Regions from separate parts of the Mesorhizobium yinganensis genome, predicted to be linked through region 4. Evidence: predicted binding sites of a transcription regulator. Region 4 holds the regulator's gene; each other region holds the start of a gene.
The links. Region 4 encodes LexA, which represses DNA repair genes until DNA is damaged. Its sites were predicted from a motif close to TGTTCNNNNTGTGTTCNG; they were not measured.
Positions count from the first base shown of each region.

Region 1: a site for LexA is predicted at 6,139-6,156, ahead of dinB (DNA polymerase IV). Genes of this name have one in related genera too.
Region 2: a site for LexA is predicted at 6,591-6,608, ahead of parE (DNA topoisomerase IV subunit B). Genes of this name have one in related genera too.
Region 3: a site for LexA is predicted at 1,661-1,678, ahead of ABMA59_RS15060 (helicase-related protein). Genes of this name have one in related genera too.

Region 1 is NZ_JBEBMH010000010.1:49,444-57,429, forward strand. Features, by position in the region: gene ABMA59_RS18800 (glutaminase) at 1-253, opposite strand, end outside; gene ABMA59_RS18805 (pyridoxal phosphate-dependent aminotransferase) at 253-1,398, opposite strand; gene ldtR (transcriptional regulator LdtR) at 1,685-2,200, opposite strand; gene ABMA59_RS18815 (DUF6163 family protein) at 2,425-2,847, opposite strand; gene ABMA59_RS18820 (enoyl-CoA hydratase/isomerase family protein) at 2,844-3,890, opposite strand; gene ABMA59_RS18825 (DUF2066 domain-containing protein) at 4,083-4,910, shown strand; gene hemB (porphobilinogen synthase) at 4,986-6,017, shown strand; gene dinB (DNA polymerase IV) at 6,200-7,447, shown strand; gene ABMA59_RS18840 (proteasome-type protease) at 7,498-7,986, opposite strand, start outside.
Region 2 is NZ_JBEBMH010000006.1:291,979-299,964, reverse strand. Features, by position in the region: gene ABMA59_RS14895 (glutamine synthetase family protein) at 1-426, opposite strand, end outside; gene ABMA59_RS14890 (cysteine hydrolase family protein) at 423-1,076, opposite strand; gene ABMA59_RS14885 (MurR/RpiR family transcriptional regulator) at 1,093-2,016, opposite strand; gene ABMA59_RS14880 (DUF2336 domain-containing protein) at 2,268-3,389, shown strand; gene ABMA59_RS14875 (bestrophin family protein) at 3,423-4,328, opposite strand; gene parE (DNA topoisomerase IV subunit B) at 4,474-6,525, opposite strand; gene ABMA59_RS14865 (MFS transporter) at 6,644-7,825, opposite strand; gene ABMA59_RS14860 (HAD family hydrolase) at 7,979-7,986, opposite strand, start outside.
Region 3 is NZ_JBEBMH010000007.1:28,521-36,506, forward strand. Features, by position in the region: gene phbB (beta-ketoacyl-ACP reductase) at 1-552, shown strand, start outside; gene aqpZ (aquaporin Z) at 752-1,441, opposite strand; gene ABMA59_RS15060 (helicase-related protein) at 1,830-5,543, shown strand; gene ABMA59_RS15065 (RNA-binding S4 domain-containing protein) at 5,543-5,923, shown strand; gene fdxA (ferredoxin FdxA) at 6,084-6,422, shown strand; gene ABMA59_RS15075 (CarD family transcriptional regulator) at 6,781-7,359, shown strand; gene ABMA59_RS15080 (RNA polymerase factor sigma-32) at 7,645-7,986, shown strand, end outside.
Region 4 is NZ_JBEBMH010000027.1:74,983-82,968, forward strand. Features, by position in the region: gene nikC (nickel transporter permease) at 1-383, shown strand, start outside; gene ABMA59_RS29940 (ABC transporter ATP-binding protein) at 380-1,216, shown strand; gene ABMA59_RS29945 (ABC transporter ATP-binding protein) at 1,213-2,001, shown strand; gene lexA (transcriptional repressor LexA) at 2,179-2,895, shown strand; gene ABMA59_RS29955 (ComEC/Rec2 family competence protein) at 2,889-5,450, opposite strand; gene gltX (glutamate--tRNA ligase) at 5,609-7,033, shown strand; gene gltA (citrate synthase) at 7,214-7,986, shown strand, end outside.

The sequences.
Region 1 (7,986 bases), on a different contig from region 4:
CCTTGCCAAGCGCCAGCGTCAGCGTGAACACCTTAGACACGCTCTGGATGGAAAACGGCTCGTCTGCGTCGCCGGCTGAGATAACCCGCCCATCCTCAAGCGCCACGGCGATCCCGAATTTTGCCGGATCGACCTTGCCGAGTTGCGGGATGTAGGTCGCCACCGCGCCGCGATCGGAGCGGACAGCCATTTCGGCGGCGAGGTCGCCGAGGACCGTCTCCAGGTCAGGATGCTCCCGCACGGTCGTTTCCATCAGCGCAGCCATCGCCCGATACGGTCCAAGGCTTCAGCCATATCTTCATGGCTTCCCGCATAGGAGAAGCGCATGAAGCGGCTCCCCTGCCCGGTGTCGAAATCACGGCCGGGCGTCGCCGCGACATGTGCCTCCGCCAGCATTTTTCGCGCGAAAGCCATGCTGTCATTGGTCAGCCGCGAGACATCGCAAAAGGCGTAGAAGGCGCCGTCCATTGGCGCGGCGAGCGCGAAGCCGAGTTCGGGAAGGCGGCGCATCAGCAATTCGCGATTCCCAACATAGCGTTGCTTGACGCGGTCGAGTTCGGCGCTGGCGCCGAACGCTTCGCAAGCCGCGATCTGCGACAGTTCCGGCGGAGAGATATACAGGCTTTGCTGGATGCGCTCGACCGCCCGTACCAGCTTTTCCGGCAGCACCATCCAGCCGATGCGCCAACCGGTCATGCAGTAATATTTGGAGAAGGAGTTGATCACGATCACGTCGTCGTCAAGCGACAGCGCGGTCGCGTCCAGCCCGACATAGTTCAGCCGGTGATAGATTTCGTCGGAGATAACCGCGATGCCGAGCCGCCTGGCCTCCGCAAGCAGCGCCACCATCTCAGCATGCGGGACGATCGCGCCGGTGGGGTTTGCCGGGCTCGCAAAAAGCAGTCCGCGCAATGGCTTGCGGGCATGTGTTGCAGCAAGCTGGCAGGCAGTCAGGTAGGGAGCCTCCTCCATCTCCACCTCGACGACATCGAGACCGAGCGCTGCCATGATGTTGCGGTAGGCGGGATAACCGGGCGAGGCGATGGCGACAGCGTCGCCGGCATCGAACATGGCTAGGAAGGCGAGATTGAAGGCCGCCGAGGACCCGGTGGTCACGGCAATGCGTTGCGCCGGCACATCGACGCCGTAGTGCTCGCGATAATGACCGGCGATCGCCTCGCGTAGCGCAGCCGTGCCGAGGGCGTCGGTATAGCCGATGCGCCCGTCACGCAGCGCCCGCGCCGCGGCTTCGCGCACGGCAACCGGTGCCGGATCGGAAGGCTGGCCCACCGCCATCGAGATCACGGGAGCACCTTGCGCCTTCAGTCGGTTCGCCTCGGCCAGAATGTCCATGGCGTGGAACGGCTCGACCTCGCCGCGCCGGGAAAGCGATACCATTCTCGTCCGTGCTCCATGACTGCCGAGGCTGCCGCGCCGCACAAATGCCCGAATGATCTTGGGATCACAAGGCCTCGCGGCGTGGCCGCCAGACTATCTGGAGAAGTCTCGGACCGCGCTGGAAAGCTGCGGGGCCGGCAATCCGACCGGATGCGCCGCCGCTGCCCAATGGCCGGTGGAACGTGCGCGCACAACGGGCACGCAACCAACCGATTGCGATCCGCGTGTCCCCGTACTGTCGCGACCGGCGGCGCACGCTGCGTGCCGCCATCGGCCGGTAAGATGATTACATACGGTAGGCGATGGTATCGTTCCAGAAGCGATCGAGCCGCTGCAGCGCGCGGTTCATCTGCTTGAACTCTTCCGTGTTTATGCCGCCGACCTGCTCGATCGAACCGACGTGACGCTCGTAGAGCCCGCCTACCACCTCGGCAATCGCCGCGCCCTTCGGCGTCAGGCTGACCCTGACCGAGCGGCGGTCGATGCGCGAGCGCTGGTGGTTGATGAAACCGAGGTCGACGAGTTTCTTCAGATTGTACGAAACGTTCGAGCCGAGATAGTAGCCGCGCGAACGCAGCTCGCCGGCGGTCAGCTCGGAATTGCCGATGTTGAACAGCAGCAGCGCCTGGATGGCGTTGATATCGCTACGGCCGTTGCGGTCGAACTCGTCCTTGATCACGTCAAGCAGACGGCGGTGCAGCCGCTCGACGAGTTGAAGTGATTCCATGTATAGGGAGCGGATAGCCTCACGGCGATCGTCGGATACAGTAGCGGCTTTGGCCGCTGAACGCGGGTTGATCATTGTATTCGCCTCTCGTTTGTCGCCGGGTGATGTTTTGTTTTTCTCACCTTGGTCGCGACCCTATCGAATACACATAAAATTCGACTTAAACGCCAGCCTTAACAAGGCGTTACCGGCAATAGGTTTCAGCAGAGGGTTAACAAATATCCAGCCGCAACCGAAAAATTAACCTAAAGCCTTATCGATCCGGCGTGAGCGCAGCGCCGGAATGCGCGAAACGCCGGCTATTGCGGGACGGTGCGCTTCTGGAAATGGATGACCAGCCTGAAGGTCGCATAAAGGCAGGCGGCGAAGACATGCGAGGCGACGACCGCGTAGTGCCGGCCGAACAGGTCGGGAAAACCGGCATACATGACGATCTCGGTGGCTGCGCACAGGAACCAGATCACCGGCCCCCAGGACGCCAGCATCCACAGGCCGGCCGCCGCGAAAGGGAAGAACACCGCCAGCGTCACCGTGACCACCTGCCAATGCACAGGCATCAGATCGAGGCGCCAGAGCGGCGAGTCGTAATAACCGAGCAGCCGCACCCAATAGAGCACGCCGAACATAAGGCAGTAGACCGCGATGATACGCTGGAACCAGGCGAACAGGGATTCGACCACCGTCGGGCCAAAGGTCTGCGGCCTGGCCGAGACGTCGCTCACAGCTTGAGATCTCCACCGGGCAAGGGTGCGAAATAGGCCTCGACGGCGGCGTCGCCGACCCCGGCAAGCGTCGGCGGCTGCCATTTCGGCGCGCCATCCTTGTCGATGATGGCGGCGCGGATGCCTTCGGGGAAATCGTGGCCAGCGACCATGCGGTTCAATATACGGAACTCCATGCGCATGCACTCGTCCATGTCGAGCATGGCGCCGGTGTTGATCTCCCGGAATGTGACCGCGACACTGGTCGGCGATGCCTTGCCGATGGCCGCCAGCGCGGTCTCGGCCACTGTCTCGCCTGCTTCGCGCGCCTGCTCCAATCCGACAAGCAGGTCGCCAAGCTTCTCGCGCGAAAACAATCTTGCGATCGAAAACAGCGTGCCTTCGTCGGTCTCGGCCCGCGGGGCGCTTGCATAACCCTTCAGGCATTTGTCGGGCGCGACGCCCTTGCACAATTCGTCGAACACGTCGCCGATCGCGGCCGACTCGACCGTGTGGGTGGCGATGCCGGCCCTCAGCGCATCGCCCGAACGGATACGCGCGCCGGTCAGGCCGAGATACATGCCGTAGCTCGCCTTGAGGCGCGACAGCAGGAAACTGCCGCCGACATCCGGAAAGAAGCCGATGCCCACCTCCGGCATGGCAAACAGCGCCTTCTCCGTCATCACCCGGTGCGAGCCGTGGCAGGAAATGCCGACGCCGCCACCCATGACGATGCCGTCGATCAGCGAGACGCAGGGTTTTGGGAACCGCGCAAGTGCTGCGTTCAACCGGTATTCGTCGGCGAAGAACTGCACCGGCCGGTTTCCCGCCCGCATGGCGCGATAGGCATCGGCGATATCGCCGCCCGCCGAGAACGCCCTGCCCTCGGCCTTGATCACCACGAGCGCGACATCCTTGTCCCGCTCCCAGGCGGAAAACGCCTTCGACAGGGCAAGAATCATTTGATGCGTGACCGCGTTCAGCGCCTTCGGGCGTGTCAGCGTGATCACGCCGGCGACGCCGATCCTCTCGAAACGGATTTCGTCTGCTCCGCCAAAATCCATGCTCGTCCCGATTCTCGTCCCCTCTTCACCGCCCAAGCAGTGCTAAGGACGACAAGGCAGCGCGTCAACGCCGGCGGCAGCGCTGTCCATACCGTTCGCGTCGAATGAGCAGCCCGACGCGCCGGATCGGGTTGCCGTTTGCAACCGGATCGTGCGACAAGCGCCGCGGCGGGACATTGATTGAGGCTCCATATGCGGGCAGCGCCCACCTTCCTGTTCCTGGCAACGCTTTTCGCAGCCATCTGTGCCAGCGTTCCATCCCGCGCACTCGACCTGACATCGCTCTATACCACCCGGGCAATCGTCACGGGCACCGGCGAAACCAACCGGAGGCCGGGTTTGGAAGAATGCTTTCGCAGGGTGCTTGTGAAGGTGAGCGGTGACCCGAAGCTGGCCGAGAACCCGTCCGTGCAGGCGGCGCTGTCGCGGGCGGGATCATTCATCCGCGATTTCCGCTACCGCGACCGCATGGAGGATGTTCCCATTCATGACGAGCAGGGAACCTACGACCGGCCTCACGATCTTACCTGTGCCTTCGACCGCGCCCGCATCGACGCTTTCCTGCAGAAGCTGGGGCACAAGCCGTGGCTGGCGGAGCGCCCGCGCATCATGGTCTTCCTCGCGGTGAAGCAGGTCGCCCGGTCCTTCGTCGTGGCGCGCAACAGCGGCGACGGCAACTACATGCGCCAGTCGCTTACAGCCGCCGGGGAGCCGCTTGCGCTGCCCGTCGATCTGCCGGACGCCGCGACCCTTTCAAGTGCTGCGCTCAATGCCAACACCCTGCCGAAGGTCGACCTCGCCGACCTCGACGCCATCGCCGCCCGCTACGACGGCGCGCATGCGCTTGCAGGCGGGTTGACCTGGAGCGAGGAGGAGCGCGGCTGGATAGCCGAGTGGCGCATCGACCACGATGGCAAGGTCTATGAATGGACGCAGCGCGGCGTCAGCTTCGACGACGCATTCCGCAAGGCGATGGCCGGAACGCTGCAGATCCTTTCCGGCAACGGCCAGCCGCAATAATCCCGTCCGGCGCGCAACCGGTCGCATTGGTCGCCATCCCCGTCCATGCTAAGAGGCCGCCCTGGAGACAGCGCCATGAACAAGCACGCCCCCGCCCTATCCGTCGGCACCCGCAGCGTCGACGAGATCACCCAGAGCCGCCGGCTGCGCCGCATGCGCAAGGCCGACTGGTCGCGCCGGCTGGTGCAGGAGAACCGGCTGACGGTAGACGATCTGATCTGGCCGATCTTCATCATCGACGGCGAGAACCGCCGAGAGGATATCCCGGCCATGCCCGGCGTCTCCCGCATGTCGATCGACATCGCCGTCAAGGAAGCCGAACGCGCCGCGAAACTTGGCATTCCGGCGCTGGCGACCTTCCCGAATGTCGACCTCTCGTTGCGCGACCAGACCGGTTCGGCGATCCTCGACCCAGACAATCTGATCAACCGGACAACCCGCGCCATCAAGGCAGCCGTGCCGGAGATCGGCGTCATCACCGACGCCGCGCTCGACCCGTTCACCAGCCACGGCCATGACGGCATCTTGCGCGAAGGCATTATCGTCAACGACGAGACCGTCGCCCAGGTCGCGGCCGCTGCCGTGCTGCAAGCGCGGGCGGGCGCCGACATCATCGCGCCCTCCGACATGATGGACGGCCGTATCGGCGCGATCCGCGACGCGCTCGATGACGCCGGCTTCCAGGACGTGGCGATCATGTCCTACGCGACCAAATTCGCCTCCGCCTTCTACGGCCCCTACCGCGAGGCCATCGGCACCAAGGGCCTGCTGAAGGGCGACAAGAAAACCTACTATCTCGACCACGCCAATTCGGACGAGGCCGTGCGGGAGGCGGAGCAGGACCTGGCCGAGGGTGCCGACATGCTGATGGTAAAACCCGGCCTGCCCTATCTCGACATCATCCGCCGGCTGAAGGACGAGTTCGCCATGCCGACCTTTGCCTACCAGGTGTCGGGCGAATATTCGATGATTCAAGCCGCAGCCGCCAATGGCTGGATCGACGGCGAGAAAGCCATGCTGGAATCGCTCACCGCCTTCAAGCGCGCCGGCTGCGACGGTATTTTGACTTATTTCGCGCCGCGCGTGGCGGAGATGCTCAAGGGCTGAAGCCAGGTCGAACTTCAGGGATCTCAAGCATTCGCACGACACGGCCTCCGCACATCGCGAATGCGACTCAATTCTTCGAAATCGTTTCAAGCGATCCTGCCTTGACGAACTCAAGGAACAATGTTCCTATTTTGTTCTTGTCGAAGTCGGACCTTCTGCGACGGTTGTGACGGAAAATTGGCGTGAGCGCGTCGGGCACAATCCTTCATGCGGACTTGGATGCGTTCTACGCCTCGGTGGAGCAGTTGCTCAATCCAGCGCTGCGTGGCAAGCCGATCGCCGTGGGCGGCGGGGTTGTCCTCGCGGCCTCCTATGAAGCAAAGGCATTCGGCGTTCGCGGCGGCATGCCCGGCCGCAAGGCTCGCGAATTGTGCCCGGACCTGATCTTCGTCGGCGGTCATTTCCATGAATACCAGCGGCTTGGCGATGCCGCCATCGGCGTGCTCGGCGATTTCACGCCGCTGGTCGAACGTATCTCGATCGACGAGGCTTTTGCCGATGTGGCCGGCTGTACGCATCTGTTCGGCTCGCCAGCCGAGATCGCCGGAACCATCCGAAAACGCATCCGTTCCGAACTCGGATTGCCCATTTCGGTCGGCGTTGCGCGGACCAAACATCTGGCGAAGATCGCGTCACAGGTCGCCAAGCCCGATGGATTGGTCGTCGTCGATCCGACCACGGAGCTGGAATTCCTTCATGACCTGCCGGTCGATCTCATGTGGGGTGTCGGCCCGGTCACCCGGCAAAAGCTGGCAGACATTGGAGTCGGTACGATCGGCCAGCTCGCGCACACGCCGGGCTGGTCGCTCGAGCGCCTGCTCGGCACCGCAGCCGGAGACAAACTTGCCGCGCTGGCCTGGAACCGCGACCCAAGGGGCGTTCAGACGCATGGCCGTGCGCAGTCGGCAGGCGCACAGTCGGCGCTCGGCCGAAAATCAGCCGAGCCTTCGGTCTGGCGCCCGACGCTCCTGCATCTGGCCGACAGGGTGGCAACGCGGCTGCGCGCCAAGGAACGTTCTGGCCGCACGATCACCGCACGCGTGCGCTTCTCCGACCTGCGTTCCGTCACGCGTTCCATCACCCTCGACGCACCGGTTTCGGCGACGGTGACACTCGCCGAGATCGCCGAGGAACTGGTGCGCGGCGCGCTCGCAGATCATCCGGCTGAAAGAACGATCTCCCTGCTCGCCATTTCGGTCTCAGGCCTCGATGTGCGACCGCATCTGCAACTTGAATTCGATCTCGGCCTTGCCGACGAGAACCGCAGGCCCGGCACCAGACGGGGGGCGGCACGATGGTCGGCCGACCGGGCGATGGACACCATCCGCAAACGTTTCGGGTCGGATGCCGTTACCTACGGCGCCATGCTGGGCGGCGCCCACTCAGTGCCCGATGCATTCCGTGAACTGGCGGAAAAGGATCTTGGCTGACACGACCAGCCGCCGAACTGAGCCCGTTTCCGCCGCGGTTCCGGCTGCGCCTACGTCTCCGGAAAGTCCGGCAGGCTCTTGAAGGCGTTCTTCAACGCATTCGACCAACCATCGGAAACCGTTCGATAATACGGATCGTCCTGGCCGATGCGCTTCTGCATTCTGACCTGGAAGGCATCCTTCTCGTAGAACAGCAGATCCAGCGGCAGGCCGACCGACAGGTTGGACTTCAGCGTGGAATCGAACGAAACGATCAGCAGCTTCACGGCTTCCGCAAAACTCATCTCGCGGTCGTAGGTCCTGACGATGATCGGCTTGCCGTATTTGGTCTCGCCGACCTGGAAGAACGGCGTGTCGTCGGTCGACTCGATAAAATTGCCCTCGGGATAGATCATGAACAGGCGCGGCACCGAGCCGCGGATCTGGCCGCCCAGGATAAACGAGGCGTTGAAATAGCTGTCGGCTTTCTGGCCGGTCGGCGACGAATCGAGGATGACCTCCTTGACCGTATCGCCGATCAGGCGCGCCGTCTGGTACAT
Region 2 (7,986 bases), on a different contig from region 4:
CGCCGGATCGGCGACGCCGGGATGCAGCAAAAACTCCTGCTCGAAGGCGGCGACGACCGAAAGTCCGGTGGCCTGCTTCAGCGCCGCCAGCGCGTCCTTCAGTTGTGTCCGCGTGCAGCCGGCCCAGGGCGAACCGTCGAGCTCGACGATGTCACCCATGACGAGGTCGAGCGGCGTTTCGCCACCGGTCGAATTGGTCGAGAACCGCGCCGGCAGGTCGGGCACCAGCCTGACGTCGCCCGCCGATCCCCAGGGGTTCTCGCCGGGGATCGAGTTGAACGGCGTGAGGCACAGGTTCGCCGGCACCCAGCCAAGCCCGTTGATTGCCGCCTTCTGCAGCCGTTCCTCTGTCACCGGCCGGCCGCGCGTGATGCCGGCGAGGTCGGTGGTCACGACATGGGCGAGCGGGGTCATCGTGGCGCTCACGCCTCGCGCCCCAGCGCCTCGAAGCGTTTTGCCACGGTCGCCGTGTCGGCCACCCAGCAATAGCCGCCGAACGCCTTCAGCGCGCCGTCATGCCGCTCCTGCGACGGGGCGGCGCAGGCATCGGACACGCAGGTCACGAGATAGCCGCGATCGGCCCCGTCGCGCACCGTCATGTCGACGCACTGGTCGGTCAGCATGCCGCAGACGACAAGGTTGCGGATGCCGAGGTTCTTCAGGAGATAATCGAGGTTGGTCGAGTTGAAGACGCCGGACGAGGTCTTCGGCAGCAGGATCTCGTCCCCGACGGGCGCCAGTTCCTTAGGCGGCAGACCCTCCTTCATGCTGGGGGGAATGTGGATCGGCGTCAGCTTGTGGTCGAGCGAGCGGTCGCGGCCGTCCTCGGTCAGGCTCTGGATAATGGTGTGCAGCACCTCTACCCCCGCCTCGCGCGCCGCCTTCAGCAGCTTGACCTGATTGGGGATCGTCACCTCGCGCGTCTGCTTGTAGATATAATGGTCCGGCCCACGGTCGGCATGGTCGGGGTCGAGCCCGGGTTCCAGCCAGATGCGCTGCATGTCGACGAGCAGCAGCGCCGTCGCTCCTTTCTGAAAAGGTTCGTCTCTGCGCGGAAGCTGGGCTTTGGCGGTCATGAAAACTCCGGAAATGTCATGATATTTTTACCGCCGGCGGTGGCGGAATGCGGTCGCCGGGGCTCTTGGCGCGCTCGGCGTCGTCGCCGCCGTCCAACGTGACGGCGTTGGCGCTGCGGATCGCCTCGATATCCTCGATGCGGCCCCTGATCGACGCGCCATGCAAGCCGAGCGCATGCGCCAGCACCGCCTCGATCTGCGCTACCGGCGTCGCCAGCGTGTCGAAGGGCGAGTCGGCGTCGATCGCCGCCACCATCGTTTGGTCGGCAAACTCGGCGATGGGCGACAGCCACGGATCGGTGAACAGCAGGATGCCGACGCCGCGCTCATGCGCCTGTCGGGCGAAGCTGACCACATCCGCCTGGTAACGGCGGTAGTCGAACACCACCAGCAGGTCGCGCTTGCCCATGTCGATCAGCACGTCGAAATCCGACGGCGAAAGCTGCTCGATATCACGTACGCCGCTGCGCAACTGAACGAGGTAGCCGGCCAGCATCGAGGCGATGTGTCGGCTGAAACGGCCGCCGAGCAGCACGACCTGCCCCTTGGCCTCTATGATCATCGACACCGCCCGCGTGTAGGCCTGGGACGGCGTCTGGGTTCGGGTACGCTCCAGGCTTTCGGCGACCGAATTGTAGTAGCCGAGCGCCGTCCCCCCGCTGGAATTGGCGGGCCGCTTGGCTTCCATCATCAGCAGAGGCGAATGCAGGCGCGACTCGACTTCCTCCAGCAGCTTCGACTGGAAATCCGAATATTTTCCGTAGCCGAGCTTGATCATCAGGCGCATGACCGTCGGGTCGCTGACGCCGGCCTGGCGCGCCAGCCGCGTCGCGGTGCCGAGGCCGGACATCGGATAGTCCGCCAGCAGCGCCTGCACGATCTTCTGCTCCGCGGAGGTCAAAGCCGTCTCAGTATGCGCCAGTTCCTCCCGGATAGACACCGCTGCTCCCGCGTCTCCATGCTGTTGACGAAGAAATTACAAGATGGCTCAGGATTGTCAATTTTGGAGATTTTTCTACACGCCGCTTTCGACTGTCTAATTACCTTGCGACCCAGAACGCGCGAGTTGCAACAGGCGAGCGTCGCCTGGCCCCTTGAACTGTTGGTTAACCATAAAACGGTTCGTAAACCATTTTTGCCTACCGTCTGAAGAGGGGCAAGTAGCGAGTCCAGGGGCAACGGGTAGTCTGAATGATCGTTTCCAATTTTCTGAAATGGGTCCACACGGCGCGTGTCTCCGAAAGGGCCTATGCGGCCGGGCTTCTGGCGCGGGCCTTCATCGAAAATCAGTTCTCGCTGGAGGACCGTTGCGCCGCCGAGTCTGCCTTGACGCTGCTGCTCGACGATCCGTCCTGGAAAGTCCGGCTGGCCATGGCTGAAGCGTTGTCGATGAGCCGTCACGCGCCCTTGCAGATCATCAGCGCGCTGGCTTCGGACCAGCCGGAGGTCGCCAGCCTGATCATCGGCCGTTCGCCATTGATAACCGATCTCGACCTGATCGACTGGGTGGCCTCCGGTTCTTCGGCAACGCAGGTGCTGATCGCCCAGCGTTCCGCGATATCCATGTCGGTGTCTGCCGCATTGGCCGAGGTGGGGGAGGCGGATGCCTGTTTGGCACTGCTTGCCAATCCGGGCGCCGACATCGCGTCCATCAGCTTTCGCCGCATCGCCGAGCGTTTCGGCGATTCAGCACCGGTGCGCGAAGCGATGATTGGCGACAGCCGCCTGCCGTCCGATTGCCGGCATATGCTGCTGGTCAAGGTCGGGGAGGCGCTGAGCCGCTCGCCGCTGGTCTGCGCGCTGATGGGCTCGGCGCGCGCCCAACGGATCACCCGCGACGCCTGCATAAAAGCCTCGATCACCGTGATCGACGGCACCCGGCCGGACGAACATGTCGCCCTGATCGAGCATCTTCGCCTGCGCGGCGATCTGACCGCCTCCTTCCTGATCCGCGCCGTGGCGCATGGCAAGATCGATTTCTTCGGCTCGGCGATGGTCGTGCTGACCGGCCAGGCGGAACATCGCGTGCGTTCGCTGCTGTCGGGCGGCGGCGATGGAGCGGTCGCGGCGCTGATGCGTGGCGCCGGGCTGGGCGCCGCCACGCATGGTGTGATCATGCGAGCGCTGAAGATCTGGCGCGAGGTGGCGAAGGGCAAGCAGGTCGCCGGCGTGCAGGAAGTGTCGTGGCTGATGCTCAGGGAACTCGGTGGGCCGAACGCTGAGGGCGAACTGGCGAGTTTGCTGAAATCCATCCATCTCGACGTGCTGCGCGAAAATGCGCGCGACCACGCGCTGGCGATCGCGGCGGCATAGGTGCCAGGCAAATCAACTGATGGGAGCGGCCTGCTAAGAGAAAAAATGCCGTTTTGGCGCGAGCATCGGCGACGCGCGTTCGCCGAGCGCCTCCAGTACGGAAATCTCACACACACGGCAGAGCCCGTCCAGCGCGAGATCGTTGGCCTCGGTGCCGAACGGGTCTTCCAGTTCCTCCGACAGGGCATCGAGGCCGAAGAAGGTGTAGGCGATCAGGGCGGTGAATAGCGGCGTCGCCCAGCCGGTCGATGGCACCAGGCCGAACGGCAGCAGCAGGCAGACGACATACGCGGTGCGCTGTAGCAGCAGCGTATAGGCGAACGGCAGCGGCGTTCCCGCAATGCGCTCGCAGCCGGCCTGCACCGCCGCCAGCGACGACAGCCGCTCGTCGAGGATGCGGAAGCCGATCGGATCGATGGCGCCGTCCTTGCGGGCAGCGTTGATCTGCCGGCCCATGCGGCGCACCAACTCGTCGGCGCGGTTGGCGTGGCGCGCAAGGCCGTCGGCCTCTGAGCCGATGAACGCCTTCGTCTCCGTGGTTGCATCGACCTTTCGCAACTGGCCGCGCAGCGCATGGCAGAAGGCGAGCGCGTTCATCAGCAGCGGACGATGGCGGTCACGGTCCTCGATCAGCGAAATCGCGCCGCGGGAAAGATTGCGGATGTCGAAGACCAGTTGGCCCCAGAGTTTCCTCGCTTCCCACCAGCGGTCGTAGGCGGCGTTGTTGCGGAAACCGAGATAGATGGAAAGCGTGATGGCGATCAGGCCGAAAGGCGCGATGTTGAAGTCGCTCATGTCGAGCGCCAACCAGCTCACCAGTTCGACGACCAGGACAGAGTAGGCGGCGAAACCGATGATCTGCGGCAGGATGCGCGGAACGATCGACCCGTGCATAACGAAGAAGAGCTGAAAAATGTTCGGTCTCGGCCGGACGATCATCGGTCTTTCAGTGCGTTCTTCGAGGCTCGCCCGTTGCTGTTTGCTCTAAAGCCCCGACCCGTCGTGCGGGCCCTTAGGGGCGTAGGCGAGCAAGACCAAAACATCGGCGGGCGAGCGTCGAAGGATGCACTGAAAGCGGGGCATCTCAGATGTCCAGCTCTTCCGTCTCCGCGAACTCCGCGCGCTCCTGGATGAAGCGGAAGCGGGCATCGGCCTTGGTGCCCATCAGCGAATCGACGGCGGTTTTGGTGCCTTCGGGATCGGTCTCGTCGACATCCACGCGAAGCAGAGTGCGCTTGCTCTTGTCCATCGTGGTTTCCTTGAGTTGCGCCGCCATCATCTCGCCGAGACCCTTGAACCGGCCGATCTCAACTTTTCCGCGCCCGGTGAATTCTGTCCGCAAGAGTTCGTCCTTATGCGCGTCGTTGCGGGCATAGGCGACCTTGCCGCCCTGGCGGATCGAATAGAGCGGCGGCACGGCCATGTAGAGATGGCCGTCGCGGATCAACTGCGGCATCTCCTGGTAGAAGAAGGTGATCAGCAGCGAGGCGATGTGGGCGCCGTCCACGTCGGCGTCGGTCATGATGATCACGCGGTCGTAGCGCAGATCGTCGTCACGGTACTTTGAGCGCGTGCCGCAGCCGAGCGCCTGGATCAGGTCGGCGATCTGCTGGTTGGCGGCGAGCTTGTCATTGCCGGCGCTGGCGACGTTGAGGATCTTTCCGCGCAGCGGTAGCACCGCCTGGCTGGCGCGGTCGCGCGCCTGCTTCGCCGAGCCGCCGGCGGAATCGCCTTCGACGATGAAGATTTCCGCGCCCTGCGCCGCACTCTGCGTGCAGTCGGCCAGCTTGCCGGGGAGGCGCAGCTTGCGCACCGCGCTCTTGCGGCTGACTTCCTTCTCCTGGCGGCGGCGCACGCGCTCGTCGGCGCGCGCGATCACCCAGTCGAGAAGCTTTGTCGCTTCCTGCGGATTGTCGGCCAGCCAGTGGTCGAAGGCATCGCGCACCGCCGTCTCGACGATGCGGATGGCCTCCACCGTGGCCAGCCGGTCCTTGGTCTGCCCGACGAACTCCGGCTCGCGGATGAAGACCGACAGCATGCCGGCGGCCGAGATCATCACGTCTTCCGGCGTCACCACCGAGGCACGTTTGTTGCCGGTCAGGTCCGCATAGGCTTTTAGCCCGCGCGTCAGCACGGCGCGGAAACCGGCCTCGTGCGTGCCGCCCTCGGGCGTGGGGATGGTGTTGCAGTAAGAGTTCAGGAACCCGTCGCCGCCGTACCAGGTGACGGCCCATTCGATCGAGCCGTGGCCGCCCTGCTTGTCGCTCTTGCCGGCAAAAACCTCGCGCGTCACCTGGAACTCGTCGCCCAGCGTGGCGACCAGATAGTCCTTCAGCCCGCCGGGGAAGTGGAAGACCGCCTTTTCGGGCGTCTTGTCCTTGTCGGCGATCAGTTCCGGCGCGCAGGACCAGCGGATTTCGACGCCGCCGAACAGATAGGCCTTCGAACGCGCCATGCGGTAAAGCCGCGCCGGCTCGAATTTTGCGCCCTTGCCAAAGATGTCGGCGTCGGGATGGAAGCGGATTTTGGTGCCGCGCCGGTTCTGAACGTCGCCAAGCTGCTCCAGCCCGCCCTGCGGCACGCCGCGCGAAAAGCGCTGCCGGTAGAGTTTTCGGCCGCGCGCGACCTCGACTTCAAGCAGGTCGGAGAGCGCGTTGACCACCGACACGCCGACGCCATGAAGGCCGCCGGAGGTCTCATAGACCTTCGAGTCGAACTTGCCGCCGGCGTGCAGCGTGCACATGATGACTTCGAGCGCCGACTTGCCCGGGAATTTCGGATGCGGATCGACCGGAATGCCGCGGCCATTGTCGGTGACGGTCAGGAAGCCGTCGGCGGAGAAGTCGACCTCGATGAAGCTGGCGTGGCCGGCCACCGCCTCGTCCATGCAATTGTCGATGACTTCGGCGAAGAGGTGGTGCAGCGCCTTTTCGTCGGTGCCGCCGATATACATGCCCGGCCGCCGGCGCACCGGCTCAAGCCCTTCCAGCACCTCGATATGGCTGGCGTCGTAGCCCTCGCTGCCGTCCTTGGAGACGGGCGTCTTGCGGGCCGCGGCGACGAGCGGGTCGACCGGCCGCGACGGGCGCTGCGGCGGCTGTCCACCGATGTTGGAAAAGAGGTCGTTGTTGTCCATTCGCGCGTCGGTCGATTGATTCGGTTTCGGTCGGATACTCGCAGAAACTCAGGTCAGGCAATACCAGTTCGCGATTCGTTCCGGAAGCCCATCCACTGGAATTGTGGCCCAGGCATGGTTACCCGATCGTTGACGCGCCCGCCACCGTCATCCGGCCGCCGCGTTCGATCAGCAGCGACGCAAGGGCAACGCCGAGCGCCAGCAGCACGATGGCCGCGCCGACCAGGGGCAGATTGGCGTAGGACACGCCGAGCGTCAGCGCCGCGCCGCCGATCCAGGCGCCGGCGGCATTGCCCATGTTGAAAGCGCCCTGGTTGAGCGTCGCGGCGAGGTTCGGCGCGCCGGACGCGCTGTCCACGACGCGCAGTTGCAGCGCTGGGATGGGCAGGAAGGTCAGCAGACCCCACAGGAAGACCATCGGGATGACGAGCCAGGGGAACGGTCCAACCTTATGCAGGACGAGGAACATGGCGACCAGCGCCACCAGCGAGCCGATGATCGTCGGCATCATCCGCCAGTCCGCCAGCTTGCCGCCAATGATGTTGCCGACGGTCATGCCGCCGCCGAACAGCAGCAGGATCCATGTCACGGCCGGAACGGAGACGCCGGTCACGTCGGTCAGGATCGGCTTGATATAGGTGAAGACCGCGAACAGCGCGCCCGAGCCGAGCGCCGAGATCAGCATGGCGAGCCATACCTGCAGCCGGCCGAGCACGCGGATTTCGCCGGCGATGCCGCTGCCGCTCGGCGGCGCGACATTGTTCGGCACAAGCCACGAGATCGCCGCGACCGAGACAAGGCCGATGACCACAACGGCCAGGAAGGTCGACCGCCAGCCGAAGGCCTCGCCGAGGGCGGTGCCCGCCGGCACGCCCAGAATGTTGGCGAGCGTCAGCCCGGCGAACAGCATCGCCATGGCGCTCGCCTGCTGGTTTTTCGGCACCAGGCTAGCGGCCACCACCGACCCGATGCCGAAAAAGGCTCCGTGGCCGAAGGCCGTGACGACGCGCGCCGCCATCAGCATCCAGTAGTTCGGCGCGATGGCGCACAGAAGATTGCCGATGACGAATAGCGACGCCAAGCCGACCAGCACAAGTTTGCGCGGCATCCTTGCCGTGGCCAGTGCAATGACCGGCGCGCCGATCACCACGCCCAGCGCGTAGCCTGTGACCAGCAGGCCGGCCGCGGGGATCGACACGCCGAGATCGGCGGCGACCTCGGGCAGCAGACCCATGATCACAAATTCGGTGGTCCCGATGCAGAAAGATGCAACGGCGAGCGCGAGGATGGGCAGGCGCATGAGGACTCGGGAAGAAGAGAGATTTGTTGACGCTGGAGGATGGACCCGTCCGACCTATCGGAAAAGCACGTTTGCTGCAATGCAGCATTGCGGAAACGAAGAGACAATTCATTGGTGCAGAAGCGCTGCCTCATCGCAGGCCAGACGCGCCATTCAGTCAG
Region 3 (7,986 bases), on a different contig from region 4:
GACTACGACGCTTGCGCAGCCGGCATCAAGCAGGTCGAGGCCGATCTCGGCCCGGTCGAGGTGCTGGTCAATAATGCCGGCATCACGCGGGACTCCATGTTCCACAAGATGACCCCGCAGCAGTGGCGCGAGGTCATCGACACCAACCTAAGCGGCGCCTTCAACATGACGCATCCGCTGTGGACCGGCATGCGCGACCGCAAATTCGGTCGGGTCATCACCATCTCGTCGATCAATGGTCAGAAGGGCCAGATGGGCCAGGCGAACTATTCCGCCGCCAAGGCCGGCGACATCGGCTTCACCAAGGCGCTTGCTCAGGAGGGGGCCCGCGCGGGCATCACCGTCAACGTCATCGCGCCGGGCTACATCGGCACTGACATGGTGATGGCCGTGCCGGAAAAGGTACGGGAATCGATCGTGGCGCAAATCCCGGTCGGCCGCCTCGGCGAGCCGGACGAGATCGCCCGCTGCGTGGTCTTCCTCGCCTCCGACGAGGCCGGCTTCATCACCGGCTCGACGCTCACGGCCAATGGCGGGCAGTATATTACGTGATGCCGACATTGCCCGGGGCTTACCCTCCCCCTTGAGGGGAGGGTCGCGGAGAAAACCGAGCGGAACGCGAGGTTTTTGACGCGGGGTGGGGTCGGTGATGAAATGCTCCGACGCAAAGCGAGGGTGGAGTTTGGCCGCGGCGACCCCACCCGGCCGCTACGCGGCCACCCTCCCCTCAAGGGGGAGGGAGACCCGGCCCTCACTTCTTCCCAAACAGCGCCGAATGCACGATGCCGGCCAACGCGCCGCCGATCAGCGGGGCGACCCAGAACAGCCAGAGCTGCGCCAGCGCCGGACCTTCGGCGAATAGCGCCACGCCGGTCGAGCGGGCCGGGTTGACCGAGGTGTTGGTCACGGGGATCGAAATAAGGTGGATCAGCGTCAGGCACAGGCCGATGGCGATCGGCGCGAAGCCGGCGGGAACGTCACCCGACGTCACCCGCAGGATGACGAACAGGAAGATGAACGTCATGACGATTTCGATGATCAGGCCGGACAGCAAAGAGTATTTGCCCGGCGACGCATCGCCGTAGCCATTGGAGGCGAAGCCGCCGACGCCGGCGAAGTCCGCCTTGCCGCTGACGATCGCATAAAGAACGATTGCCGCGACGATCGCGCCCACCACCTGCGCGATAATGTAGGGAATGACGTCCTTTGCCTCGAACCGGCCGCCGGTAAACAGTCCCACGGTCACCGCCGGGTTGAAATGACCGCCGGAAATGCCGCCCACCGCATAGGCCATTGTCAGCACGGTCAGTCCGAACGCCAGGGCAACGCCAAGAAACCCGATGCCCAACTCGGGAAAACCCGCGGCCAGCACGGCGCTGCCGCAACCACCCAACACAAGCCAGAACGTACCGATAAATTCAGCGATCAATCGCTTTGACATGGCAAAATTCCCTCCTTGACCACGACTCACACTCTATCGCTGCCGACACGCAAAAAAAAGCGGTTGTACAAGGGTTTAGCTGCACGCTTCGAGCGTGCCGGTGAAGGATTCCGTTGAATCGATTTTGGATTCAGGATCAACAAGATAGCCCGAACGGACTAGCCATGGACCAAAGGAACAAACCCTGAATCAGCCGGAGTCAGCGATTCGTCTCCGTTTCGTTCCAGACTCGTTCCGCGAATCAACCGACCGAGCAGAAAACTAAGGCTTTCGTTTCCAGCCCGAAAACCCTATCTGTGGCGGGAGGGGACGGCTTGCCTAGATCCCGTGACCCGGCTGTTTCCGGGTGCCGCGCCGCAACCCTGACGAAGGGCCGATTTCCGATCCGATGAATCTCCACCAGTTCAAGACCGACCCGCTGATCCTTTCCGGGCGCGATGTGACCGCCGTTCTGGGGCCGACCAATACCGGCAAGACCCATCTCGCCATCGAGCGAATGGTTGCCCATGAAAGCGGCGTCATCGGCCTGCCGCTCCGGCTCCTGGCGCGCGAGGTCTATGGCCGCGTCTGCGAAAAGGTCGGCGCCAACAAGGTCGCGCTGATCACCGGCGAGGAGAAGATCACGCCGGCCGGCGCGCGCTATTCCGTCTGCACCGTGGAGGCCATGCCGCGCGAGACCGACGCGGCTTTCGTCGCCATAGATGAGATCCAGCTCGCCGGCGACCTGGAGCGCGGCCACATTTTTACCGACCGTATCCTCCATCTGCGCGGGCGGCAGGAGACGCTGCTGCTGGGTGCGGCCACCATGCGCGGCATTTTGGAAAAACTGCTGCGCGGCATTTCGGTGGTGACAAGGCCGCGCCTGTCGCATCTGGCCTATGCAGGGTCGAAAAAACTCACCCGCCTGCCGCGCCGCTCGGCCATCGTCGCCTTCTCCGCCGACGAGGTCTATGCCATCGCAGAACTGATCCGCCGCCAGCGCGGCGGCGCGGCGGTGGTACTCGGTGCGCTCAGCCCGCGCACCAGAAACGCGCAAGTTGCGCTCTACCAGTCCGGCGACGTGGATTATCTCGTCGCCACCGACGCGATCGGCATGGGCCTCAATCTCGACGTCGATCATGTCGCCTTCGCCCAGAACCGGAAATTCGACGGGTTCCAGTACCGGGCGCTGACCGCGGCGGAGCTCGGCCAGATCGCCGGGCGTGCCGGCCGGCATCTGCGGGACGGCACGTTCGGTGTGACCGGCCAGGTCGATCCGCTCGACGACGATCTGGTGGAGAAGATCGAGGGCCACGATTTCGAGCCGGTGAAGGTGCTGCAATGGCGCACCGCGCATTTCGACTTCTCCAGCCTCGACGCGCTGCGGCATTCGATCGAGACGCCGACGCCGGTCGAGGGGCTGACGCGCGCGCTGCCCGCGGTCGATGCCCGCGCGCTGGAGCAACTCGCCCGCGATCCCGATATCCAGAGGCTGGCTGTCGGCCGCCAGCAGGTAGCTTTGCTGTGGGACGTCTGCTCGCTGCCCGACTATCGCCGCATCGCACCCGCGCAGCATTCGGAACTCGTCGGCTCGATCTTCACCGACATCGCCCGGCGCGGCCATGTCGACGAGGATTACATGGCCGAGCAGGTGCGTCGCGCCGATTCCACCGACGGCGATATCGACACGCTCTCCAACCGCATCGCCCAGATCCGCACCTGGACCTATGTGTCGAACCGGCCTGGCTGGCTGGCCGATCCGCTGCACTGGCAGGAAAAAACGCGCGAGATCGAAAACAGATTGTCGGATGCGCTGCATGAGCGGTTGACGAAACGCTTCGTTGATCGCAGGACTTCCGTCCTCATGCGGCGCCTTAGAGAAAATACGATGCTTGAAGCCGAAATAGACCCGTCCGGAACTGTGAATGTCGAAGGCCACCATGTCGGCGACCTGCAGGGCTTCCGTTTCACCGCCGACCAGAGCGCCGGCGGCGAGGACGCCAAGGCGGTGCGCGCCGCTGCCCAAAAGGCGCTGGCGGCCGAGTTCGAGACGCGCGCCGAAAAATTCGCGCTGTGCGCCAATCACGACATCGCGCTGGCCTCCGATGGCATCCTGCGCTGGATCGGCGCGCCGATCGGCACGCTGGCCGCCACCGAGGACGCGCTGAAGCCGCGCGTCATCCTGCTCGCCGACGAGCAGTTGACGGGACCGGCACGCGACAAGGTCGCGGCGCGGGCCGAGCGTTTCGTAACGTTCCAGATCGAGACCTTGCTGAAGCCGCTGATCGATTTGAAGCAGGCCGATCAACTGACCGGCATTGCCCGCGGCATCGCCTTCCGGCTGGTCGAGCAGTTCGGGTTGATCAACCGCCGCGACATCACCGACGAGGTGAAGTCGCTCGACCAGGAAGGCCGCGCTGCGCTGCGCCGGCTCGGCGTGCGCTTCGGCGCCTACCACATCTTTGTTCCAGCCCTCATCAAGCCGGCGCCCGCCAGCATCATCACGCTGCTCTGGTCGCTGAAGAATGACGGCAAGGACAAGCCCGGCTTTGGCGACGTTGTCCACATGCTTGCCGCCGGCCGCACGTCTGTTCTGGTCAATGCCGTGTTCGACAAGGCGTTTTACGCTCTCGCCGGTTTCCGCATCCTTGGCCGCCGGGCCGTTCGCGTCGACATTCTGGAGCGTCTGGCCGACCTGATCCGTCCGGCTTTGTCGTGGAAGCCCGGCACCGGCCTGCGCCCCGATGGTGCCTTCGACGGCAGCGCCTTCCTGGTCACACCGGCGATGATGTCGATCCTCGGCGCCACCGGCGAGGACATCGAGGATATTTTGAAAGGCCTCGGCTATCGTTCCGAGCCGAAGCCGGCCGTCGACGTCAAGTCGCGCCTAGAAGCCCTGGACCTCGCCGCCCGGGAAGCCGTTGCCAAGGCCGCCGCCGACCGCGCCGCCGCGCAGGAAGCCGCCGCCGCCGAGAAGGCGGCAAGGGAAGCCGCTGCCGAAAAGGCGGCGCACGAGGCCGCGAACGGTGCCGAACCGGCCGCCGATTCTGGTGCCGAATCCGCTTCACCTGCCGAGGTTGTCGCAGGAGACGGTGCCGTTGCGGCCGCCACCGGAGAAGAAGGGTCCGTTTCCGCGGACGCCGAATCCGCGTTGGCCGGATCGTCCGGGACTAATCAGGACGAGGCTGACACCGGGATGGCCATCGAAGTCGCGGCCACCGAATCCAGTGATGCCGCTGTTCAAGCTGATGACGCCGCCGGAGCCGAAGCAGCCACCGAGACGGTGGTTGATGAAACGGCAGGGGCTGAGGGGACCGAGATCGCAGTGGTCCAGAATGAGGTCGTCGCACCGGACGAGGCCGTGTCGGTCGAGCCGGAGGGAGCGTCCTCGATTGTAGCGGCGTCGGAGCCGATCGAGCAGGTTGAAGCGGTTCATGAGGACGGCACGGCCAGCGTCGTGTCGGAAGAGGAATCCGCTGGCTCCGTCAGGGAAAAAGAGGGTGACGGCAAGCTCGACGGCACCTTGCGTCAGCCTGAATCGGCCGAACTCGTCGCCGATTCCGCGCAAGGCTCTGAAAAGGCAGAGGAAAAATCTGTTGACGCGGCGCCGGCCGCGACGCCGGAAATGCCGGTCGAAGAGCCTAAGCCATTGCTTTTGTGGCGCCCTATCCGTTTCGAGCAGCGTCCGCGACATCATCGCCATGGCGACCGCAATCGCCCGCAGCGGGATGGCCAGTCTCGTGGAGACGGACAACGGCGGGATGGCCAGCGGCACGAGGGTCCAAGACCGGAAGGCCAGCGCGATGCGCGCGGTCCGCGGCGTGACCGTCCCGAGGGAGCACCGGCAGGCGACCAGCGACAGTCCGATCAACGTCCTGGAAACAAACCGAAATTCGACCGCAGCCGGTTCAAGGGGAAGCCTGACGGCAACCGGCCGCAAGCGGACGGCAACCGGCCGGATCGCGGAGAGCGCCCGGATCGCGGAAACCGACCCGATCACCGCAACAAGGACGGCGGGAAGCCCAATTTTCAGGCCAAGCCGCGCGAAGAACGCCCCGTTCGTTTCGATCCGGATTCGCCTTTCGCAAAACTCGCCGCCTTGCGCGATCAGCTCAAGAAGTAATGGTCGAGGCGCGGCAACGCATTGATAAGTGGCTGTTTTTCGCGCGCGTCGTCAAATCCCGCTCGCTCGCCGCCAAGCTCGCGCAGGCGGGCAGGGTGCGGATCAACAGCGAAAAAAGCGACAAGGCTTCCGACCTGGTGCAGCCCGGCGACACGCTCACCATCACGCTCGAACGCCGTATCCTGGTCTATAAGGTGCTCTTGCCGGGCAGCCGGCGGGGACCGGCGGAGGAAGCCCGCACTCTCTACGAGGACCTCTCGCCGCCATCCGCGAGCGAGAAATCCTTGCCGGACGCGCTTCCCGCGGTTCGCGACATCGGCAGCGGCCGCCCCACCAAGAAGGAGCGGCGGCAGACCGACCGGTTGCGCGATGGGTCCTAGATCGAGACGATGTTGGACCATGTCCATGCTTGCTCGCCCCATGTTCCGAAACGCCATTCCGTCCTGCGGCTTAGCGGCGCAAACCTGACCCTTGCCAGCGTGCGGCAAAGGAATTACGTCACCCAATGACCGATGAGCGGCAAGCCGCCGGAGCCTCGATATGACCTACCTCGTCACCGACAATTGCATCAAGTGCAAGTACATGGACTGCGTCGAGGTCTGTCCGGTCGACTGCTTCTACGAAGGCGAGAACATGCTCGTCATCCATCCGGACGAGTGCATCGATTGCGGCGTCTGCGAGCCGGAGTGCCCGGCCGACGCCATCAAGCCCGACACCGAGCCCGGCTTGGACAAGTGGTTGAAGCTCAACACCGAATATTCGGTCAAGTGGCCCAACATCACCACAAAGAAGGACGAACCGCCGGACGCCAAGGAATTCGACGGGGTGGAGAACAAGCTGGAGAAGTATTTTTCGCCGGAACCCGGCGAAGGCGACTGACAAGAAGCCCGCGCTCCGGCGGTTTTGGAAATGTGCGGACAGTGCGGGCGAAAGGCCTTGCGCTGGCATCCGTCTTCGCGGGTGCAGTAAATTCTTGATTCTTGCCCGTTTTTATGCTACCCCATAAAAACATGCCGCAGACACGTCGTCGTTTAATGGCGAAGAGCCTCTATCACTGAAAGGTGTAGTTCCATCCGGCCAAGGCAACTTGGGCTGGGTTTTGCCGTTTAGGCATTACCCCGGTCGAGGCTTTTCCGGAAGGGTTCGTGTTGTCTCTGGCGGCTCTCGTTCGGCGAAAAGCCGATCCATTTGTCGGCCGGCACGGGGTGCCGGCGGCGCAACAGGAGTTCACGGCGTAATGGCAACGGCACCAGTGCAGAAGAAGTCCCCGGTTCGTCACGGGTTCAAGAGCGGGGAATTCATCGTCTATCCGGCTCACGGCGTCGGCCAGATCGTGTCGATCGACGAGCAGGAGGTCGCCGGCCACAAGCTCGAGCTCTTCGTCATCGATTTCGCCAAGGACAAGATGCGCCTCAAGGTGCCGGTCGCCAAGGCGACCGCCATCGGCATGCGCAAGCTGTCCGAGACCGACTATGTCGAACGGGCGCTGAAGGTCCTGCAGGGTCGTGCCCGCGTCAAGCGCACCATGTGGTCGCGCCGTGCGCAGGAATACGATCAGAAGATCAATTCCGGTGACCTGATCTCCATCTCCGAGGTGGTGCGCGACCTCTACCGTGCCGAGAACCAGCCGGAGCAGTCCTATTCGGAACGCCAGCTCTATGAGGCTGCCCTCGACCGCATGGCACGCGAGATCGCGGCGGTGAACCGCGTCTCGGAGACCGAGGCCGTGCGCATGATCGAGGCCAACCTCGCCAAAGGTCCGAAGCGTGGCGCCAAGGCCGACAATGAGGAAGCCGAGCAGGAAGAAGCTGCCTGACGGGTTTTCTTCTGCCAATCCCCGAAACCCGGCCTCGCGCCGGGTTTTTTGTTTCTGAACCATCGACTATTCGCGCCGACCGATCGGCGCTGTTCACGAAGTCGTGCGATTCCCACCGGAACAATCGGTGAAAACCCGCGTTCTGCGCCAAGTGCGGAGCGTTGAAGTCTCCCGGGCGGCGCATGTGCGTGGGGATCACGCTCTCGTCATCGTCGTTCCCGTGATCTTTCCACTTTGCCGGTTTTAGATTTTCCGGGACGGGGCCCTTTATTCGGGACGACGGTCATGGACGACAAAGCCAGAAGATCGATGATCGCCGCGGCGATGGCGGCGCCATATCTGGAGCGCGCTGAAGAGCTGGAACTTGCCCAGCGCTGGCGTGACAACCACGATCAGGACGCCATGCACCGCATCACCGTCGCCCATATGCGGCTGGTGATCTCGATGGCGGCCCGCTTCCGGCATTTCGGGCTTTCCATGGGCGACCTGATCCAGGAGGGCCATGTCGGCCTGCTCGAAGCGGCGGCGCGTTTCGAACCGGAGCGCGAAGTCCGTTTCTCGACCTATGCCACATGGTGGATCCGCGCCTCGATGCAGGACTACATCCTGCGCAACTGGTCGATCGTG
Region 4 (7,986 bases):
GGCCACCCTACGCCCGCATTGCCCGCGCCGAGACGATCACCGTGCGCAACGCCGATTTCGTCAAGGCAGCGCGCCTGCAAGGCGCTTCCCCCTTCCGCATCATCTGGCACTATGTCGTGCCGCTCTGCACTGCCTCGGTGATCGTGCGCATGACGCTCGACATGGCGGGCATCATCCTGACCGCCGCCGGTCTCGGCTTCCTCGGCCTCGGCGCGCAGCCGCCGACGCCGGAATGGGGCGCCATGATCTCCACCGGCCGCGACTACCTGCTCGACCAGTGGTGGGTGGCGACGATCCCCGGCATCGCCATATTCGTCGTCAGCCTCGGCTTCAACCTGCTCGGCGACGGCCTGCGCGACGTGCTGGACCCGAAACGCTCATGAGCGCGCCGATCCTCGACGTCGAGAATTTGCGAGTCACCTTCCCGACCTATCAGGGTTTTGTGGACGTGGTGCGTGGCGTCAGTTTTTCGCTGGGCCGCGAACGGCTGGGCATCGTCGGCGAATCGGGTTCCGGCAAATCGCTGACCGGCCGCTCGATCATGCGGCTGGTGCCGTCGCCCGGCCGGGTCAGCGCCGACCGGCTTTCCTTCGTGGGCATGGACCTGCTCAAGGTGCCCGAAAAAGAGATGCCGAAGATCCGCGGCAAGCGCATCTCCATGGTGCTTCAGGATCCCAAATTTTCGCTCAATCCGGTGATGACGGTCGGCCAGCAGATCGAGGAGGCGTTTCGGCTGCATGTCGCCAGGGATCGCGCGCTTGCCCGCGCGAAAAGTATCGAGGCGCTGAAAGCGGTCAAAATCCGCGACCCGGAGGCCGTCTATCACCTTTATCCGCACCAGCTTTCCGGCGGCATGGGCCAGCGCGTGATGATCGCGATGATGCTCATTCCAGAGCCGCAACTGCTGATCGCCGACGAGCCGACCTCGGCGCTTGACGTGACCGTGCAGCTCCAGGTTCTGGCAATTCTGGACGACCTGGTTCGCGAGCGCGGCATGAGCCTGATCCTGATCAGCCACGACCTCGGCATGGTCTCGGCCTTCTGCGACCGTGTGATGATCATGTATGCCGGCAAGGTGGTCGAAACCGTCAAGGCGAGCGAACTGCATCAGGTCCAGCATCCCTACGCAAAGGGCCTGCTCGCTTCCTCGCCGCGCCTCGGCGACGACCGGCCGGAACTGCCCGTCCTGCAACGCGATGCGAGCTGGGCAAGATGACCGCGCCGATGATCGAGATCGACGGACTAGGCATCAGCTTCGGCAAGGGCGCGCGGCGGCTCAACGCAGTCCGCGATGTGTCGCTATCCATCGCCGAAGGCGAGGCGTTCGGGCTGGTTGGCGAGTCCGGATCAGGCAAGTCGACCGTGTTGAACGCAGTCGCCGGCCTTATCGGCGACTATTCCGGAACGATCCGCATTGGTGGAGCCGTTGTCTCGCTTTCGCGCAGCCATGCGCAGCGACGGCTGATCCAGATGGTTTTCCAGGACCCCTACGGCTCGCTCCACCCGCGCCATACCGTCGATAAGATACTGTCGGAGCCGGCCCGCATCCACGGGCTGACCAACGTGGAGAAACGTGTCGAGCGCGCGCTGGCCGATGTCGGGTTGAAACCCGAACATCGCTTCCGCTTCCCGCACCAGCTCTCCGGCGGCCAGCGCCAGCGCGTGGCGATCGCCCGCGCCATTGTCCTGGAGCCCCGCGTTCTTCTCCTCGACGAGCCGACCTCCGCGCTGGACGTCTCGGTGCAGGCGGAAGTGCTCAACCTGCTCCGTCGCCTGCGGCGCGAGCGCGGCTTCACCACCATCATGGTCAGCCACAATCTGGCGGTGGTTTCCTACATGTGCGGTCGTCTGGCGGTGATGAATCGCGGCCGCATTCTGGAGACGCTGGCCAGCGCCGACCTTGCCGCCGGACGGTTCGACCATGCCTATACGCGGCAACTGTTCCGGGCCAGTTCCGGCTACGACCGGGAGCTGCTGCAAGATCTCTGGGAAGAGGCCTGAAATCCACGGTCTTCTCGGAGGCAACCGGCCAAGTCTCGAGAGAGTCAGCGCTGGCGCTCGATTTTGATATCTTGGTTGCCCGCCTCTTAACCCGATATTTAACGGTTGCGGAACACAACTGGAACAGATAGTGTTTTGTTCTGGTTTTGTTTTGGTGCGATTCTTGACGGGGCCGAGATGCTGACACGCAAGCAACACGAACTCCTGCTATTCATTCATGAGAGACTGAAGGAGTCCGGCATTCCGCCGTCCTTCGACGAGATGAAGGAAGCCCTTGATCTGGCGTCGAAATCCGGCATCCACCGGCTGATTACGGCGCTGGAGGAACGCGGTTTCATTCGCCGGCTGCCGAACCGGGCGCGGGCGCTGGAAGTGCTTCGCCTGCCCGATTCGATTGCTCCCGGCCTCAACTCGGCAAAGAAATTTTCGCCGAGCGTCATCGAAGGCAGTCTCGGCAAGCGTCCGGCCGAACCTTCGCGTGCGCCAGTCGCGAGCAATGACGAGGCAGGTTCGGGAATTGCGATACCGGTCATGGGCCGGATCGCGGCGGGCGTGCCGATCGATGCTATCCAGCACCGGACGCATTCCATATCGGTGCCGCCCGAAATGTTGTCCGCAGGCGATCATTACGCGCTGGAGGTCAGGGGCGACTCGATGATCGAGGCCGGCATTCTTGACGGCGACACGGTGATCATCCGCAATGCCAACACGGCCACACCCGGAGAGATCGTCGTCGCGCTGGTTGACGACCAGGAGGCGACGCTGAAGCGTTTTCGCCGAAAAGGCGCCTCCATCGCGCTCGAAGCCGCCAATCCCGCCTACGAGACGCGCATTTACGGTCCGGACCGGGTCCGTGTGCAAGGCAAGCTTGTCGGCTTGATCCGTCGCTACTGATTTTCCGGGGGCGCCGGGACCGCCGGCTTGCGCTGGTAGGGCGGCAGTCCCCGAGACTCGCGCGAGAATGCGCGGTTGCCATGCCAAGGACGATCCGGCGTTGCGATGGCGAAATGCACCTCGGCGGTGCCATCGCTGCCCGAAGGCAGATACACCGCGGCGCTGCCATTCCGAGCAAGCGCGCGCTTCGTGACCACCGCGACGGCTGGGTTGGCGCATTTGAGCGGAATGGTCGCATCGTCGAGAATTATGACGCCGGCAAAGGAACAGGCGATCCGTGCCTCCTCGGGATCGGTTGTATGGATGATCGCGGCGCCGGATGGATGCCAGCCGACGCAGGTTATGTCATCGCAGAGGAAGGCGCTGGATGAATCATCCGTCGGTTGCTGGCCGGGTGAAGAATTCATGAACTCACCCTCATTGTGGACTTCAGTAGAGGCCACCTTCTGTACAGAAGGAAGTCCATCGGATGCGCCGCGGGTGCGGTTGAGTCCATGGTTGGTGCCTTCTTTGCTTCCGACACCTGCGACGATGCTTTCAGCGGACGCCATCGGCGGATTCAGGCCGAAATCATTCGCCGGCTTATGAATTCCGTCCGCCTGGAGCGTTCGTTTCCAGTTCTCGGCCGTGAAGACATTCGGCCGAGGCCGATTCACCGCCATCAGGCCCTCGCCGGTCAGAAATCCGACCAGCCGGCCGTCCTCGGATACCAACACGTCGGGGGTGCGCGTCGCGCCCAACATCAACAATCCGGCGAGCGCGAAAGGCAGTGCGAAAAGCCTCAGCCACGTCGTCGTCACGGTCGCCACGATCAGGGCGATGGTCAGAAGAACCACGGATTTTCCCGATATCAGCCCCACCGCATCGACCGGTGAGCGAGCGGAAAACCATCTCGCGACTTCGATCATCGCCGTGATCCCCTTGCCCATCACGTCGAGGAACGGCCCGTCGAGGCCAAACGGCATAGCGACCGCCGCGAGCACGGCAAAGGGCACGACAACCAGGGATACGATCGGCATGGCCGCGAGGTTCGCCACTAGGCTGAGCGGTGCGATGCGCTGGAAGTGATAGGCGCCGAAGGCTGCCGTCGCCAGGCCGGCGACCAGGGAAGTCAGCAGGAGCCCTACGACAACAGCGCCGCCATGCCGCACGGCAAGCGAAACCAGGCCGCGCCGGGGCTGAAACGATCCGGTGCCGCCGCGCCGTCCCGTCCAGAACGCATAGGCTCCGACAAGCGCTGCCGTTGCCGCGAAGGACATCTGGAAGCTCGGCCCGATAACTTCGTGCGGGGTGACCGCCAGTACGATGATGGCTGAAATGGCGAGGTTGCGCATGGTCAGCGCGGCGCGGTCGAAAACCAGTGCTATCAGCATGACGGCAAGCATCAGGAAACTGCGCTGCGCCGCCACCTCACCGCCGGAGATTGCGAGGTAGGCGGCAATGGCGAGAAGGCCGGCGAGCGCGGCATATTTCCTGACCGGACGGCGGGACGAGATTCCGGGAAAAAGCGCGAATCCCGCCCGCAGCGCGCCGATCACCACGCCGGCGACCAGTGCCATATGCAGGCCGGAGATCGAGATGATGTGATAGAGGCCGGTACGGCGCAGAGCCTCGCTGACGTCGTTCGGGATGCCTGCACGCACTCCCACGACGAGCGCCGCGGCGATCTCGCCCTCGGCGCCGCCGACGCGGTGCCGGATGCGTTCGGCGATGTCGTTGCGGATATTTTCGACGATTGCGCCAATCCGACCGGTGAGTCCGGGATCGGATTGCCCGATCACTTCCGGTCCCTTCATGAAATAGCCGCTCGCGCCGATGCCGTCGAAATAGCTTTCGAAGGAAAAATCATAGCTGTCGGGACGCACCGGCCCGGAAGGCGGCCGCAGCCGGACGAGCCCCTCGACGATGGAGCCCGCCTCGACATCCAACGGCGCCGTGCGCGCCGTCGCGCGGACGCGATCGGGTGCGTAGCGAAGTTTCGGCCGTTCCGTGTCAATCACGTCCAAGGTCAGCCGCGCGCGACCGTTCGACAACGGCTCTATACTGATGACGCGCCCGGTGACGCGCGTCGAGATGTCACCGCCGAGCATCTTGGTGCTCATGCGCCACGTTTCGCCCTTGGCCAGCAGGATGCCACAGAAAGCCAGCATGGCAGCCAGGGCCGCCAGTTGCGCCATGCGTCCGCGCGGCAGAAATGCCGCCGCGGCCATGGTGACCATCAGGCCTGTCGAAATCAAAGGGAAACCGGGTTCGAAAGGCAGACCGAAATACAGGAAGGCGCCGGCCGCGAGAAAGACTGGCACAAACAGGAACAGCGTGCCACGCTCGCTTTCCAGCGCGGCCGCGTTTTGCAAGGCGACCGCCGCCCGCTCCGCTATCATGGGCACGGGTGGCAACGGCTTGATCGCCCGCGACCATTGTTCCTGCCATGTCCAGCGCTGGGGAACGACGACAAGCTCACGGGAACTCACAGCGACAGAGCGAGGCGCGGTCTCCATGTCCATCTTCTGGAACAGGAACCGTTCGTTCAGCCCGCCTGCGGAAAGCTCCGACATGGCCTTCACTCGACTGGCGCCAAAGTTTTATGGCGCATCGTGCAAGGCCACGACTGCGTGCTTGCACCCCCGACCTTCTATGCTACATGAACGCCAACCTTTTTCCATGCACCGTCAGCGCCATTGCGCGGGGCGGTCTTCTTCCTTTGGAAATCTCTATGTCCCGCCCGGTCGTCACCCGTTTTGCCCCCTCGCCCACCGGCTACCTCCATATCGGCGGCGCCCGCACGGCGCTGTTCAACTGGCTCTACGCCAAACATACCGGCGGCCGGATGCTGCTGCGCATCGAGGATACGGATCGCGAGCGTTCCACCGATGCGGCGACGGCGGCGATCCTCGACGGACTGACCTGGCTGGGGCTGAAATGGGACGGCGAGCCGATTTCGCAGTTCGAGCGCGCGCCGCGCCACCGCGACGTCGCCGAGGAACTCGTTCGCCTGGGCAAAGCCTATTATGCGTATGAGACCCCCGCGGAACTCGACGCCATGCGCGAGAAGGCACGCGCAGAGGGCCGCCCGCCGCGTTACGACGGCAGCTGGCGCGACCGCGACCAGTCCGAGGCGCCCCCCGGCGTCAAGGGCGCCATCCGCATCAAGGCGCCGCATGAAGGCGAGACAGTCGTAGGCGATCGTGTTCAGGGCGACGTACGCTTCCCCAACAAGGATCTCGACGATTTCATCATCCTGCGCTCGGACGGCAATCCGACCTACATGCATGCGGTCGTCGTCGACGATCACGACATGGGCGTCACCCACATCATCCGCGGCGACGACCATCTGACCAATGCCGCGCGCCAGCAGGTCATCTACAACGCGATGGGCTGGGAAGTGCCTGTGATGTCTCATATCCCGCTGATTCACGGCGCCGATGGGGCAAAGCTGTCGAAGCGCCATGGCGCCCTTGGCGTCGAGGCCTATCGCTCCATGGGGTATCTGCCCGCCGCGCTGCTGAACTATCTTGCTCGGCTGGGATGGAGCCATGGCGACGATGAGGTCATGTCGATCGAGGACATGGTCCGCTGGTTCGAGATCGAGGACGTCAACCGCGGCGCAGCACGCTTCGACTTCCAGAAACTGGAGGCGCTGAACGGCCTCTACATGCGCCGCATGGACGACGGCGAGCTCACCGATGCCCTTGTCGCTACACTGCCGCATCTGTCGACGTCGGGGCCGCTGGCAGCCGGACTGGACGACGCTCAGAAGGCCACGCTCGCCGCAGCGATGCCGGGCCTGAAGGAGCGGGCCAAGACGCTCGTCGAACTGGCCGACAGTGCAGCCTATCTCTTCGCAACCCGGCCGCTGGCGATCGACGAAAAGGCCGCGGCGCTGCTCGGCGAGCGTCCGCGCACTGTGCTCGCGGGTGCTTGGGCGGCGCTCAAGAACGTCGCCGGCGACTGGACGGCCCAGACGACGGAAGCGGCGATCCGCGACTTCGCGGCCGCCAATGGCCACAAACTCGGCGCCGTCGCGCAGCCTTTGCGCGCCGCGCTGACCGGCCGCAGCACCTCGCCAGGCGTTTTCGATGTGCTGGCTGTGCTGGGACGCGAGGAAAGCCTCGCACGCATTGGAGATCAAATCGATTAGCATGTCGCTGGTCTCATCAAGAACCATTGAAACCGTCCTGTTGCGGTGCAACATTGCGGCCTCGTCAGACTTTTCGCGGAACCGAACCGGGAGCTGCACGACCATGCTTCTTCCGGCGTCGCTTCCGCTTGGCGGCGTTCCTTCGCCGCTGTCCCGGGTTCACAGCAAAGGGGTATCCGTATGAGCGAATCCACAGCGAGACTGGAATTCAACGGCAAAACGCATGAGCTGCAGGTTCGATCGGGTACTGTCGGGCCGGACGTGATCGACATTGCGGCACTCTACAAGGATACGGGCGCCTTCACTTACGATCCTGGCTTCACCTCGACGGCGAGCTGCGAATCCGAGATTACCTTCATCGACGGCGACGAAGGCGTGCTGCTGCATCGCGGTTACCCGATCGACCAGTTGGCCGAGCACAGCGATTTCCTCGAAGTCTGCTACCTGCTGCTCTACGGCGAACTGCCGACCAAGTCGCAGAAGGATGATTTCGACTATCGGGTGACCCGCCACACGATGGTGCATGAGCAGATGTCGCGCTTCTTCACCGGCTTTCGCCGCGACGCGCATCCGATGGCGGTGATGTGCGGCGTGGTCGGGGCACTGTCGGCCTTCTATCACGATTCGACCGACATCTCGGACCCGCACCAGCGCATGGTCGCGTCGATCCGGCTGATCGCCAAGATGCCGACGATCGCGGCGATGGCCTACAAATACCATATCGGCCAACCCTTCATCTATCCGAAGAACGAGCTGAACTTCGCCGCCAACTTCCTGCACATGTGCTTCGCCGTGCCGTGCGAGGAGTACAAAGTGAACCCCGTGCTGGCGCGCGCCATGGAGCGCATCTTCATCCTGCACGCTGACCACGAGCAGAACGCCTCGACCTCGACCGTTCGTCTCGCCGGCTCGTCGGGCGCCAATCCGTTCGCCTGCATCGCCGCCGGCATCGC